DNA from 4 places in the Actinomadura sp. NPDC023710 genome. Region 4 is predicted to be linked to each of the others. Evidence: riboswitches for the same ligand, from Rfam matches in the RefSeq annotation. Region 4 holds a riboswitch; each other region holds the start of a gene.
The links. A riboswitch is a leader RNA that binds a small molecule or an ion and turns the genes downstream of it on or off. The one in region 4 is predicted to bind cyclic di-AMP.
Positions count from the first base shown of each region.

Region 1: another riboswitch for cyclic di-AMP. It lies ahead of AB0H37_RS43415 (CHAP domain-containing protein); the one in region 4 lies ahead of AB0H37_RS17055 (CHAP domain-containing protein).
Region 2: another riboswitch for cyclic di-AMP. It lies ahead of AB0H37_RS39000 (hypothetical protein); the one in region 4 lies ahead of AB0H37_RS17055 (CHAP domain-containing protein).
Region 3: another riboswitch for cyclic di-AMP. It lies ahead of AB0H37_RS31840 (NlpC/P60 family protein); the one in region 4 lies ahead of AB0H37_RS17055 (CHAP domain-containing protein).

Region 1 is NZ_JBFAGB010000075.1:7,499-11,019, forward strand. Features, by position in the region: gene AB0H37_RS43410 (SpoIIE family protein phosphatase) at 1-1,009, shown strand, start outside; cyclic di-AMP (ydaO/yuaA leader) riboswitch at 1,478-1,633, shown strand; gene AB0H37_RS43415 (CHAP domain-containing protein) at 1,645-2,412, shown strand; gene AB0H37_RS43420 (CDP-glycerol glycerophosphotransferase family protein) at 2,616-3,521, shown strand, end outside.
Region 2 is NZ_JBFAGB010000050.1:35,468-38,988, reverse strand. Features, by position in the region: gene shc (squalene--hopene cyclase) at 1-113, shown strand, start outside; gene hpnH (adenosyl-hopene transferase HpnH) at 175-1,179, shown strand; gene AB0H37_RS39000 (hypothetical protein) at 1,259-1,960, opposite strand; cyclic di-AMP (ydaO/yuaA leader) riboswitch at 1,971-2,109, opposite strand; gene AB0H37_RS38995 (MFS transporter) at 2,432-3,521, shown strand, end outside.
Region 3 is NZ_JBFAGB010000032.1:110,956-114,476, forward strand. Features, by position in the region: gene AB0H37_RS31835 (LuxR C-terminal-related transcriptional regulator) at 110-340, shown strand; gene AB0H37_RS31840 (NlpC/P60 family protein) at 924-1,919, opposite strand; cyclic di-AMP (ydaO/yuaA leader) riboswitch at 1,923-2,129, opposite strand; gene AB0H37_RS31845 (amino-acid N-acetyltransferase) at 2,394-2,921, shown strand; gene AB0H37_RS31850 (RDD family protein) at 2,923-3,521, shown strand, end outside.
Region 4 is NZ_JBFAGB010000013.1:74,389-77,909, reverse strand. Features, by position in the region: gene AB0H37_RS17060 (hypothetical protein) at 70-813, opposite strand; gene AB0H37_RS17055 (CHAP domain-containing protein) at 1,003-1,692, opposite strand; cyclic di-AMP (ydaO/yuaA leader) riboswitch at 1,707-1,856, opposite strand; gene AB0H37_RS17050 (hypothetical protein) at 2,466-2,684, opposite strand; gene AB0H37_RS17045 (hypothetical protein) at 2,666-2,965, opposite strand; gene AB0H37_RS17040 (hypothetical protein) at 3,017-3,430, opposite strand.

The sequences.
Region 1 (3,521 bases), on a different contig from region 4:
GGTGCCGCCGATGCCGCACGACCTGCCGAAGGTCGTGGCCGACGACGACCTTCCGCTGGTCGAGGAGGCGGTCCAGACGATGTTCTCCCGCCGCGAACCGGTGGAGGCGGAGCACCGCGTGACCGGCAATGACGGGACGCCCCGCCATCTGTGGGTGTTCGCCGAGCCCGTGCTCGGCGAGTCCGGGCTGCCCGTCTCGATCAACATCGTCTCGCAGGACATCACCCGGCGGCGCGGGGTGGAGCACGCGCTGGCCGAGACCCGGCGGCAGATGCTGCGCCAGCAGGCGCGGACGGCGCAGGAGCGGCGCGTGGCGGTGACGCTGCGGCGGGCCATCCTGCCGGACGAGGACGAGGCCGAGCAGCTCCCGGGCCTGCGCACCTCGATCCGCAGTATGGCGGCGGAGAGCACGGCCCGCATCGGCGGCGACTGGTTCGCGACCCGTGCCCTGCAGGACGGGCGGGCGATGTTCGCCATCGGGGACGCCGCCGGGCACGGGCTGCCGGCGGCGGCGGCGATGGCGCGGACCCGGAACGGCCTGCTGGGCCTCGCCTGCACGGGGGAGCGGGCCGGACGGCTGGTCGGCTGGCTGAACGAGCTGATCGGCGCCATGGACCCGCCCGCGACGGGCACCGCCATCGTCGCCCACTACGACCCGTCCCGGCACCTCCTGGAGTGGACGTGCGCGGGCCATCCGCCGCCGATCCTGGTGCGGGACGGGCGGGCGACCCCGCTGGAGGTGGTCCGCGACCCGATGCTCGGCGCCATGGCCGGCTGGGAGTACACGACGATCACCACCGGGCTGAATCCGGGCGACATGCTCTTCCTCTACACCGACGGCCTGGTGGAGCGCAGGGACGCGGATCTGGACGAGCGGATCGCCCGCCTGACCCACATCCTGCAGGACTCCTCCACGCGTCCCGACCGGGTGCTGGACGAGGTTCTCGCGCGGATGGAGCACGACCGGGCGGCGGACGACACCACCCTCTTCGCCATCCACGTGGAGTGATCGTCCGAGCCTCACGGTGACGAACGGCACGCCTGACCAGCGGAGATCGCCGAATGTGACGTGCGCCTCACCTGGACGGGCGGGCGGGTGGTGCAGACCGGGGGCGGGGAGTGCCGGCCGCCCTCCATTCGATCTTCTTTACCTTTTCCCGAAGGCCCGGTAAGTACGGCGGGCAAGGGGCTGAGGGGCGTCTCGACAAAGATCGGGAAGAGGCGGCGCAGTCCCGGTGTTGGGAGTCTCTTGGAAGGGCCTTGAGCAGGCAAGACTTTGCTTTATGTCTGGTTTGCTTTTCTTGAGAAGGTTGGTACCTTCGATCCCGAATCACGCAACGCGTCCCATGCGTTGCCACCGGCCGCACCATGCGCGGCCGAGGATCGCGGAGCGGAATCCGCACGCGATGCGCGCCCAGTGACGCGCGCCCCCTCATCAAGATCTGTCAGTGAGAAATCCGTAAACCTGCACCGCTCGCGCGGTGCGAGGCCGAGTCCGTCCGGTCAGTGCGACCGGAACGGAGCCGGGGACCCACGTTTCTGGGGTGAATCGGCGCGCCCGAGAGTCGCGCCGTAGGGCTGCTTCCATGCCCGAATCCGTCAGCTAACCCGGTAGGCGCCATGGAAGACAAGGAGATTCCCTGTATGTCCGGTCTTTTCGATCGACTTTCGCTCAACCGCCTCAGCCCCGAGGACAAGGCCGTCGGCGTCGCCGTAGGCGCGGTCCTGGCGGGCGCGGTCGGGCTCTCTGTGGTCAACCCCCTCGCCGGCGGCCGCGCGGTCGCCGACACCTCCACCCAGACGGCGGTGGTCGCCGAGCAGGGCACCACCGCGCACAAGTCCTCCAAGGCCAAGACGGTGAAGGCCGAGAACGCCGCGGCCGAGGCCCGGCGCGAGGGCTTCAAGGTCCCCCCGCACGCCGTCAAGCCCGCTGAAGTGATCAAGCTCGCGCAGAAGCAGGTCGGCATCCACGAGGGCAAGGGCGGTGAGACCAAGTACCACAAGTGGTACGTCTCGACTCCGCAGGCGAAGGCCACCGCCAAGCGCGACGGCGGCTTCTCGGTCAAGGAGTACAACGGCGCCCAGTGGTGCAACATGTTCGTCTCCTGGCTCGGCGCCCAGACCGGCGTCAAGAACATGGGCTGGGACGCCTACACCGTCCAGCACGCCAGCTGGTTCAAGCAGACCGATCGCTGGGGCCACACCGCCAAGCCCGGCGCCGTGGTGTTCTACGACTGGCAGGACGGCTCGAAGGCCGACATCGGCGACATCGACCACGTCGGCATCGTTGTCAAGGACAACGGCAACGGCACCATCTCCACCATCGAGGGCAACACCGACAACGCGGTGCAGAAGAAGGTGCGCGACAAGTCGCAGGTCGTCGGCTACGGCTACCCCGACTACGCCCGCTGACGCGACGCCTTAGAGAAGGCGCACGTGTGACGAAGGCGCCCGGCCTCCCGCCGGGCGCCTTCTGGCGTTCCGGGTGTTGTGCCCAATGCCTCCGCTGACGGTGGGTAATGCTAAGCGTTGACAGCCTTTGATCCCCCTTGGAGCTCAGTGCGGAGTTCCTGGATAGGTATCCAGCACGCCGGAGTCTGCGGAGGGGGATGCCCATGGCGGTGCGCCCGGATGTCAGCGTGGTGGTGATCGCCTACAACGACGCCCGGAGGCTTCCGCGGGCGGTGGCCTCGGCGCTGGCGCAGTCCCTGGGCGGCGTCGAGACGTTGATCGTCGACGACGCGAGCACCGACGGCACGGGCGAGGCCGCCGACCGGCTCGCCGCGGCCCATCCGGGGCGGGTCCGGGCCGTTCACCTGCCGGTCAACTCCGGCGGCTGCGGCCGCCCCCGCAACACCGGGATCGATGCGTCCACCGGCCGGTACGTGATGTTCCTCGACAGCGACGATCTGCTGGACCGGCACGCCTGCCTCAACCTCCTCGCCGCCGCCGAGGACACCGGCGCCGACATGGTCTCGGGGCTCTGCGACCGGATCTTCCTCGACCTGCCCGAGGGCGCCAAGGGGCGGATCCGCCCCTGGTATCCGTGGCTCTACCGGCACAGCGTCGTCTACGACTCGCTGAGCGAGAACCCCGATCTCCTCTACGACACCCTCTCGACCAACAAGGCGTACCGGCGCGGCTTCCTGGAGGAGCACGGGCTGCGGTTCGTCGAGCGGCTGCACTACGAGGACCTGCTGTTCACCGCCGAGGCCTATCTGGAGGCGGGACGGACCGCCCTGATCCCGCACCGCGTCTACAACTGGCTGGTCAGGGAGCGGACGCCGGCGCCGTCGATCTCCAACCGGCGCGCCGAGCCGGCCAACTTCGCCGACCGGCTGGAGATCCACCGCCGCATCGACATGCTCTTCGCGCTGCGCGGCGCCTACGACCTGCAGCGGGCCAAGGACGTCAAGTTCGTCAACCACGACCTGGTGCTCTACCTGCGCGAGCTGCGCGACCGCGACCCCGACCACCAGGCGCGCTTCCTCGACCTGGCCGCCGCCTACCTGGCCGAGCTG
Region 2 (3,521 bases), on a different contig from region 4:
AGGACCAGTTCACCGGCACCGGCTTCCCCGGCGACTTCTACATCAACTACCACCTGTACCGGCTGGTCTTCCCCGTCAGCGCCCTCGGCCGCTACCTGGACGGCGCGACATGAGGCGGGCGCGCGGGCCGGTGGAGGCCACCGAGTTCACCCTGCACAAGGAGGTCCGGACACCATGAGCATGCCGCTCCGCCAGAGCCTTCGCATCGGGGGCTACATCCTCCGCAACAAGCTGCGCGGCCGGGAGAAGTTCCCGCTCATCGTCGAGCTGGAGCCCCTGTTCGCCTGCAACCTCGCCTGCGCCGGCTGTGGGAAGATCCAGCACCCGCACGACGTGCTGAAGAAGCGCATGCCGGTCGAGCAGGCCATCGCCGCCATCGAGGAGTGCGGCGCGCCGATGGTCTCCATCGCGGGCGGCGAGCCGCTCATGCACCCGCAGATCGACGAGCTGGTGAACGAGCTCGTCCGGCGCAAGAAGTTCGTCTTCCTGTGCACGAACGCGCTGCTGATACCCAGGAAGATCGACAAGTTCACGCCGTCGCCGTACTTCGCGTGGGCGGTGCACATCGACGGCCTGCGCGAACGCCACGACGAGTCCGTCTGCAAGGACGGCGTCTTCGACGACGCGGTCGCGGCCATCAGGGAGTGCAAGCGGCGGGGGTTCCGCGTCACCACCAACACGACGATCTTCAACACGGACACGCCGCAGACCGTCATCGACGTCATGAACTACCTCAACGACGACCTCGAGGTCGACGAGATGATGATCTCGCCCGGCTACGCCTACGACAAGGCGCCCGACCAGGACCACTTCCTCGGCGTCCAGGAGACGCGGGAGCTGTTCCGCAAGGCGTTCGGGAACGGCAACCGCAAGCGGTGGCGCTTCAACCACTCGCCTTTGTTCCTGGACTTCCTGGAAGGCAAGGTCGACTTCCCCTGCACGGCCTGGGCGATCCCGTCCTACTCCCTCTTCGGCTGGCAGCGTCCCTGCTACCTGATGTCGGACGGCTACGCGCAGACCTACCGGGAACTCCTGGACGAGACCGACTGGGACTCCTACGGAAGGGGACGCGACTCCCGCTGCGCCAACTGCATGGCCCACTGCGGTTACGAACCCACGGCCGTCTTCTCGACCCTCGGCTCCCTGAAGGAGTCCTTGCGGGCCGTCCGCTCCGTCTGACCCGTCTCGCTCCCCGGCCCGTTCCGCCCGGCACCGGCGATCCGCCGATGCCGGGCGTTCCCGGGGCTTTCCGGGCGGTCTACTTGAGGGACGTCGGCCGGTACGCCTTGTACTCGTCGTCCGAGGACAGCCCGTAGTCGAGCGTCCGGTGGTCGGTTCCGTACCGGCCGCGCTGCTCGTAGGCCCAGTACGACGAGTGGTCCTTGTCGGCCCACTTCTCGAAGATGACGACGTGCCGGGTGGTGTTGCTGCCCAGGGCGTCCATGACGAGGTCGCCCTTCTTCAGCTCGGACATCTCGATGCGCTCGGTGTACCGCGACGAGGTGAGGCCGACGGTGTTCGTCCCGGGCTTGGACAGCCCCAGAGCCATGGACACGTAGCCCGAGCAGTCGGTGCGGTAGCCGTTGTGCGTGCTGGTCTGGCTGTAGGGGATCCGCTGGTCGGAGTGCGGATGCCAGGTCTCGGCCCGCGTGATGACCTTGGACCGATCGTCCGGCTCCGGCTCGGCGGCCTGCTTCTGGGGCTCGGCCTTCGTCGACGGCTCGGCCTTCGCCGGCGCCTTGAACTCCTTGTGGACCTGGGCCTGTGCTCTGACCTGCTCCTGCGGCGCGGTCCGCTGCTTCGGCACGGTCTGGACGGCGGCGACCGTCTCGGTGGACGCGTGCTGCAAGGTCGTCGGCACGGCCGCCGTCACGCCGAGGACGGCGAGACCCGTCAGCGTGGCCGTGGCCCAAGGGTTGGGCCGGGGAAAACGCGAGGGCTTGTTGTGCTTGCCTTTCAAAGGGGGGCTCCTTGCTTCCATGTGCCGCCTACCGGGTTAGCTGACGGGTTCGGACGTGGAAGTCGCCCTACGGCCTGAGCAGGCCGATTCACCCCAGTGCGGGTTGGGTCCCCGGCTCCGCGCCATGGCGGACTCGGCGGGTGCCGCTGAGAGAGAGCGGCGCTGACGATGTGCGGCCCGGTCGACGAAGGGGGTCGCGGGCCTTGTTGCGCGGGGATGGCACCCCGGCCCACCTGAGTGGGACAAAACGCCTGGAAGGCGTCTCGAAGTGGCAAAGGTACTGAAATCACCAAGAGACGGCAAGGTCCTCGCAGATCATTTCCGCAGCTCAGTGCCCTGCCGACCCGCGCGAAGCCCGCCGCCCAGGGGGGATCCGAGGGATCGGCCGGTTTTCGCCGCACCCATAGACGGAGGAGAAACCTCCAGTTACTATCTGGAGGGGAATCCTTCGTTTAATGGGAGGTGGGTTCCATGACCGCCATCAAGGCGCGGACCGCGTCCGGCCCGTCCGCGGGCGCCCCGAACCGGCGCTGGGCGGCGCTGGTCGTGATCGCCGTCGCGCAGCTGATGATCGCCCTCGACGCCACGATCGTGAACATCGCGCTGCCGACGGCCCAGCACGCGCTCGGCTTCGGCGACGCCGACCGGCAGTGGGTGATCACCGCCTACACCCTGCCCTTCGCCGGGCTGCTCCTGCTCGGCGGCCGGATCGCCGACCTGGTCGGGCGGCGCCGCAGCTTCCTGGCCGGGCTGGCGGGGTTCGCGATCGCCTCGATGATCGCCGGGGCCGCGCCCGGCTTCGAGGTCCTCGTGGTCGGGCGCGCCTTGCAGGGGGCGTTCGCCGCGCTGCTCGCGCCCACCGCCCTGTCCCTGCTGGCGGTGACGTTCACCGAACCCAAGGAGCGCGCGAAGGCGTTCGGCGTGTACGGCGCCGTGGCGAGCAGCGGCGCGGCGGTCGGGCTGCTGCTCGGCGGCGGGCTGACCCAGTACGCCGACTGGCGCTGGTGCCTGTACGTCAACGTCGCGATCGCCGCGGCCGCGTCGGTGGCGGGACGCATCGTCCTTCCGGCGCCGCCGAGCTTCCCCGGGTCGCGCCTCGACTGGATCTCCGCCGTCCTCGTCACCGGCGGCCTGGCGGCCGTCGTGTACGGTGCGGGCGAGGCCGCCCCGCACGGCTGGGACGCGTGGCAGACCACCGCGCCGATGGGAATCGGCGCCCTGGCCCTCGCCCTGTTCGTCGTGCGCCAGGCCACGCACGGCGCGCCGCTGCTGCCGCTGCGGATCCTCGCCGACCGCAACCGGGCCGGCGCCTACGTCGCGGTGGCCACCGCGGTCGTCGGCGCCTTCGGGGTCTTCCTCACGCTCACCTACTACCTCCAGGTGGTCGCGCACTTCTCCCCGATGCGCACCGGGCTGGCGTTCCTGCCGATGGCCGTCGCGAACTCCGCGAGCGGCTACCTGGTCGGCGCCCGGCTCACCGGGCGCGTGCCCGCCCGGCTGCTGATCGCCGGCGGCCTGCTCATCGCCGCGGCCGGGCTGGCCGTCCTCACCCGGCTCGACG
Region 3 (3,521 bases), on a different contig from region 4:
AGGGTCCGGACCCGGCAACCCAACGCGCGTACAGATCGAGGTCCAACCCGTGCCTGTGCAGCGGACGGCTGCATCCCCGCGGTCATCACCACGGACGAGGGAGGACGGAGTGGAAACAGCCACACTCGCACGTCGTGGCACCGACGATTTCGGGCTGAGCGAGGAAGAGATCCGGTTGCTCGCCCAGATCGCCAGCGGTGTCACCGCCGATGTGGCGGCACGCAAGCTGGAACTGAGCGCTCGGACCTTGCGGCGCCGGCTGCGGACGATCTGCGACCGGCTGGAGGTCAACACCCCTATCGAGGCCGTGGTGTGGGCGGCCCGGAGGCAGCTCATCTAGCGATGCACCCCCCGACGCTCGCCAGGGGACGGCGAGCGTCATCCGGAGAAACGGCGGCTCATCCGAATTCCGTCCGACCCCGCAGCGGCGGCGCCCGCGTCCTGGCAGGTAGGTCCCTGCAGAAGGCGTCGCCGCGGACGGCGTTCGGGCCTGACAGGCCCACCCGGCCCGCCTCGATCTCCGGCGAGCCCGGCCCCGCGACGGCTCTGGCCGGCGCGCCCCGGCACGATCAGTTCAGCATGGTGAACGGCACCGCGAACCCGGTCGGCGTGACGGGTCGGCTCCGACAGCACTGACCGACCTCGCGACGGGCCTGATCGACGCACCTCGGCCGACCAGGGCGGCGCGGTCGGCCCCCACGATGGTCGATCGGCTTCACAGAGTCGACGGGTGCGGTGGCGGGGTTCTAGAGCCTGTCTCGAAGTGGCCTCGGGCACGCGCGCGAACGCGTGACCTGCCCGGTGCGGCGAAGCCGGAGGCGAGCGAAACCGGGCAGATCGCGAAGCGATGCCGCGTTCGCCCAGGTCCGGTCACGTAGCGAGCCGCCAGGCGAGCGAAGTGGGCCGGGACTTCGAAACACGGCCTAGGCGACCCGGACGCCGCCCGCGAAGGGGCGTCCGTTCATGGAGGCGATCTTCACGACGTCTCCGGTGTGCGGGGCGTGCAGCATCTTGTCGCCGCCGACGTAGATCCCCATGTGGTGCAGGTCGGAGTAGAAGAAGACGAGGTCGCCCGGCTGAAGATCGCCGCGCGACACGTGCGTGCCGGCGTTCCACTGGCTGCCGGTGTAGTGCGGCAGGTTGATGCCTACCTGCCTGTAGGCCCACATCGTCAGGCCGGAGCAGTCGAAGGTGGTCGGGCCGGCGGCGCCCCACACGTACGGGCGGCCGATCTTGCCCATCGCGTAGCGGAGCGCCTGCGCGGCCTTGCCGGTGCCGATGACGGGGAGCTTGGCGAGCTGGGTGGGGTCCTTGTCGACGAGCTTGCCGCGGATCTTCTCGTAGGAGTCGGTGATCTTCGTACGCTGCGAGTCGAGCTGCGTCTTCAGGGCCTTCACCTGCTTGGCGCGGGCCTCGGCCGACTTGCGGGCCCGCTGAGCGGACTGCATGGCCTGCATCAGCCCGAGCACCTGGGTGCTGTCCTGCTTGGCGAAGTAGTGGAGGGTCGCGGCCTGGTCGAGGATGGACTGCGGGTCCTGGGAGGCGACGAACGAGACCGCGGGGTCGGAGCCGCCCTGCATGTAGCTCGTCGCCGCGAGGGATCCGACCTTCTGGCGGAGCGCCTCCAGCGTCTTCTCCTGGCGCTTGGCGTTCTCCGTGGCGACCTTGGCGGCGCGCTGCGACTGCGCGAGCCTGACCTTCAGCCCGTTGTACTGCTCGGTGAGCTGTTCCAGCTGGTCGGCGAGCTTGAGCGCCTTCGTCCTCAGCTCCTTGGCGGAGGGCTCGGGGTCGGCGTGCGCGACGGCGATCGCATGCGGGGCGATCGCGTGCGGAGCGGCCGAAACGACGGCGAGCGCGCCGACCATGATGGCCGCGCGCCCACGGAAGTGTGAAAGGGAAGCATGCCGCGATCGCTTCACGAATACTCCTCTCCTCAGCCGCCTACCGGGTTAGCTGACGGGTTCGGGCCGGAGCGGCCCGTCCGCGTCCGTGGGCGAACCGATCGCCCGCGACTGCGGATTCACCCCTCACGGTGGTCGCTCAGGGCGATTCCCCGAAACGCTCCGAAAGTGGGTCCCCGGCTCCCCGGGCAGCTGGTTGCGACCCGTGGGACTCGGCGGTGCGGCCTCCGTCCTACGGTGGGCCGACGTCAGCGATGGACACTAACGGACCCCGCATTGGATGCCAACCAGAACATGCGAATTCGCAGGTCGCGCTGCGCGGTGAACGAGGGAATCGCCGGATGGGTCGCCTTCCGTGCGCTGTGTTCTGCCTCACTTTCGACGCCCCCTCGGCAGTGCCTAGTCTCTTTTATCTAGTCACTTGCGCGCGGTGCCCGGCACGGGCGGACGGAGGGCGTCGCCCGGCGAGCACGCGGCGTTCGATAATCTCGCCTGCTTGTGGAAGTCGTGATCCGGCGTGCACGTACCGCCGACGTCCAGGAGATCCGCAGGCTCGTCGACCTGTACGCCGGGTCGGGGCGTCGCCTGCTGAAGAAGACGACGGTCAAGCTGTACGAGGACGTCCAGGAGTTCTGGGTCGCCGAGGACGTCCAGCACGGGACGCCGGGGCCGCTCGTCGGCTGCGGCGCCCTCCACGTCATGTGGGAGGACCTCGCGGAAGTCCGTTCGGTCGCCGTGGACAAAGGATGCGGGGGACGGGGAATCGGGCACCGGATCGTGACCCGCCTCCTGGAGAACGCGCGTGAACTCGGCGTGCGAAGGGTGTTCTGCCTTACCTTCGAGGTGGAGTTCTTCGCCCGCCACGGCTTCCAGCAGATCCTGGGGACTCCGGTGGCGCCAGAGGTGTACGAAGAACTTCTCCGCTCCTACGACGAAGGCGTGGCAGAGTTCTTGAACCTCGACCGGGTCAAGCCGAATACGTTGGGCAACACCCGGATGTTGCTTCGCCTGGAGGACTGAGATGAGCGATTCCCCCCACGGCGGGCGGCCTTACCAGCCCCGGCAGGGGCAGGGTTCCTACGGCCCGCCGCCTCCGTACCAAGGTTCTCAGTGGCAGCAACCACAGCAGCGGTCGTCCCAGCAGCAGTGGGAACAGCAGTCCCAGCAGCAATGGCAGCCGCAACAGGAGCAGTGGAACCAGCAGCCCGCCTACGACGACTACGGCTCCTACGACGACGCCGGTGACCCGGTGCTGGCGCCGATCCACCGTAGGGCGGGAGCGCGAATCATCGACAACGCGCTCGTCGCGGTCTTCGGGTTCGCGCTCGTCCTCCCGGTGACGATCGGCGCATTCGGTCTGGGCAAGCCCGGCAGCAAGACGGAAGACGAGGGGGGTGTGTGGAACTGGCCCATCATCTTCACCCTCTTCTGCGTCCTGTCCGTGCTGCCGTTCATCTACGAGGCCGTGCAGTTGTCCATGTGGGGACGGACGCTGGGGAAGCGCGTCCTGGGCCTGGGCGTCGTTCAGGCGCGGCCCGCGGGCACCCCCATCACCACGACGCAGGCCGTCTGGCGGGCCGGGATCACCCACGTCGGTTACCAGCTCGGCGTCTTTTTCTT
Region 4 (3,521 bases):
CCGAGGACGGGAGCGGGGTCTGTGATGCGGCTCGGGGCGGCCAGGAGGGGATCACCTGGACGGGCTTGGTCAGCCGAGGGGCTTCGGGGCGCCCTTCTTGCCGATGCCGTGGCCCCAGGACAGGACCTCGTACTTGACGCCCTTCAGGTGGCCCGCCGAGGTGCCCGTGTCGTACTTGCTGTTCGGCTTCTTGCCGTCCACCAGGTGGCGGAAGGTGTAGGTGTCGAGGTCGAGCATGACGCCGCGGTGCGACGGCTCGCCCGGCCCGCGGTCCCCGACGAAGCCGGTGACGCTGCGCCCCTTGTAGGTGACCTTGACCTTGGTGTGCATGGGCCAGCTCGGGCTGGCGAACAGGCCCTTCTGCATCGGCTTGCCGCCCGCCGGGGCGCCGGTGTCGCCGTTCACGCCCGAGCCGTCGTCCCAGAAGTAGGACGCGGTGGTGCTGCCCGACAGGACGGCGTGGCTCTTCGAAGCGGCCTTGCCGGTGGTGTGGCGGGCGGCCTTCGCGTCGTGCTGCCCGGCCACCTGCTGGCCGGTGATCTTGCGCCCGGTGACCTTGTGCCCGGCGGCCTGCCCGGCCACCACCTGGTCGGTGACCTTGTGCCCGGCCACCAGCTGGTCGGTGACCTTGTGCCCGGTCACCTGCTGCCCGGTCACCAACTGCCCAGTGACCTTGTGCCCGGTCACCTGCTGCCCGGTGACCGTGTGCGCCATCGGCTTGTCCGCCGGGGCCCCATGGGCGGCCTCGACCGCCACGCCCGCGACCAGGATGCCCGCGAGGGCGGTACCGATAAGGGCGGTTCGCTGCTGCATGTTCATCCTTTGCTCGGTGGGCCGGGCGCCGGGCCATGCCTTCGGCGTGAGGGACTGGACTCGCCGTTCGGGCATGACGGATCCGGCGCACGGCACGTGGGCGTGCTCGCGACGTGGGTGTGATCGCGCGGGTGGAGAGGGGGAGCACCGCTGGACGGTGCGGGCAAGGGGCCGCTCAGCGGCCCGGGCTCACCGGTACTCGGGGTAGCCGTAGCTGGCGACGGTGGAGGTGTCGCGGACCTTCTTCTTCACCGCGTCACCGGTGTTGCCCTCGATGGTGTTGATGGTGCCGTCGTGGTTGTCCTTCACGACGATGCCGACGTGTTCGACACCCTTGATGCCGCCGCCGTTCCAGGCGAAGAAGACCACGGCGCCGGGCTTCGGGGTCTCGCCGAAGCGGCCGGTCTTCTTGAACCACTGGGCGTGGCTGACGGTGTAGGCGTCGGCGCCCATGCCCTTGGTGCCGGTGTGCTGGCCCAGCCAGGACACGAACATGTCGCACCAGGACTGGCCCTTGTAGACGGAGGCGCTCTCGGCACCGATGCGGTGGGCGTTCAGCTCGCCCAGCGACGAGCCGATGTACCAGTTGTTGAACTTGCTGTTGCCCGAGGCGTCCTCGTGGGTGCCGACCTGCGTGCGGGCGAGCTTGATGACGTCCTGCGCGGAGGCGCCGGCCTTGGCGCTCTGGCCGCCGGTCTTGGCGCCGTTGGCGTCGGCCTTGGACACCTCGGCAACGTGCGCGGTGTTCGCGGGCTTGGTGTCCGCCTGGGCGGACGGGGCCAGGGAGGCGAAGCCGAACACACCTGCCATGGAGAGGACGGCTCCGGCGGCCACGCGGGTGCCCATGCGCTTGGTCAGGTCGAAAGTACGAGCGGTCATGAAAAGGTTCTCCTGAGTTCTTCCAGTCCGCCTACCGGGTTAGCTGTCGGGTTCGGGCATGGAAGTGGCCCTACCGCGACCCCGCGCACGGCGGGGGTGCGGATTCACCCCGGTGTTTCGGTGGGTCCCCGGCTCCGCTCGGCCGTGATCGGCGCTCTGCGGACTCGGCGGCGGACGTGCCTTGATCGGCCGTCCTGATGATCAGGGACTTGATGCGCCCTTCATGATCTGGTCGGGCGCTCCGGACGGGCTTCCCCGTCGGTCACAGAGCCACAACAGGTTCAAGCCGCCCCATATTTCGTCAAGCACGCCCCAACGACCTGGTCGACCTGCAAAGACTTCACAAAACCCCCTCAACGCAAGGGCTGCGGTCCAGTCAAGCTGGACCAAGATTTTCGGTGCGACACCCTCAACCGGACCGCCCAACGGTGCCTGGAATTTGCGTACCGCTCAGCTCGTCATCTTTGAGCTATCGGTGCGGAACTGAGCCGACCGGGCCTGAGCGTGCAGGCGGAACCCCCGCCGCCTACGGCGATGCCGGACGCGGGCCGGTGAACAACGCCAGGGTCGGAGGAGCAACGCGGGGTTCTGGACGGAGCACGGGCGCGCCAGGCCACCACCGTGAGCGGCGAACGTGCCAGCCGAGCCGCCCACACCGGCACCAGCCTCACCGGACCGCCGTAATCCGCTCCGTTCCGCCCGCCCTTCAAACTCCGCACTCGCCAGAGGCTCGATATCACCCGCCTGCCGACCCGTCCTGTTCTCCTCCCGACCTACTCGGCCGCGATCTGCTCCCGAACGGAGAGCCACTCATGCCAGCAGTCTGCGGGCGGAGTGTCGGAGTACCCGCGAGACCGCTCAAGGTCGTGTGCGACGCTGAGCGGGACGGTCATGCATACCGCATCGTCGCGGATGGCGAGCACCTCCGCTTCCGTCAGCGGCTCGCCCTTCTCCTGCTCAGCCGCATGCAGGATCACCACCAGAGCCGGCATGAAGACGGCGCAGAGTGGGTCTTCGTCGTGGGACATCTGTTCTCCAGACTGCTCAGGTCACGTTTCGGGCCCGGCAGGCCGAGGACGCCGAGCGGAGGATCGACCGCGTGCGCACCTTTGCCGGATACCGGGAATACCACGAACACGGCATGATCGGCCGTTCCTTCGCGTACGAGCAAGCCCTGCTCCGAGAGGTCGAACGCCTCGTGCACAACATCCGGCGCGAGGTCGAAGAGGTCTTCTACCTCAGGTTCGAGGAGTTCCGGGACGTCGTGCTCCATCCACGGCACCCCCACGCGGCCTCCATCGAGCGAGCCGGGGTGTGGGGCCTGTCACGTCTCGGCGGCCACCAACCTGAACCAGGCGTGCCCTGGGCACGCGAGCGGAGCGGGTGCGAGCCGTGGCCGCGCAGGCCGGTCAGGTTCCTGGGCCAGCATGGCGCGCGCGACCTCGGTGTCCACCGGGGCGCCCTGCGAGGACGTTCCGAGGGAGCCCGAGGAGTGGACGGGACGGACGAGGCGGTGGCGGCCGATGGCATCCGGTCCGGCGACCACGGTGGCGACGGCGGCGGGTTCGCGCGCCTTGACCGCCGCGGCGAGGGCGCCGATCTCGGCGAAGCGTGAGGGGCCGACCGGCTCGATGGGGACATCGAGGACGCCCCCGCAGGTGAGGCCCACGGCGACGGCGGCGAGGGCGAAGGTCTCGCCCGCGGCCCAGCGGGCGATGTCGCCGAGGATGTCACGCATGCCGGAGGCGCGCCGGTGGCGTCCTGGACGGGCTCGGGCGTCACGCCGGCGGCGCACTCGGCGAGGAAGAGGCCGGCCGGGGCCACGTCGA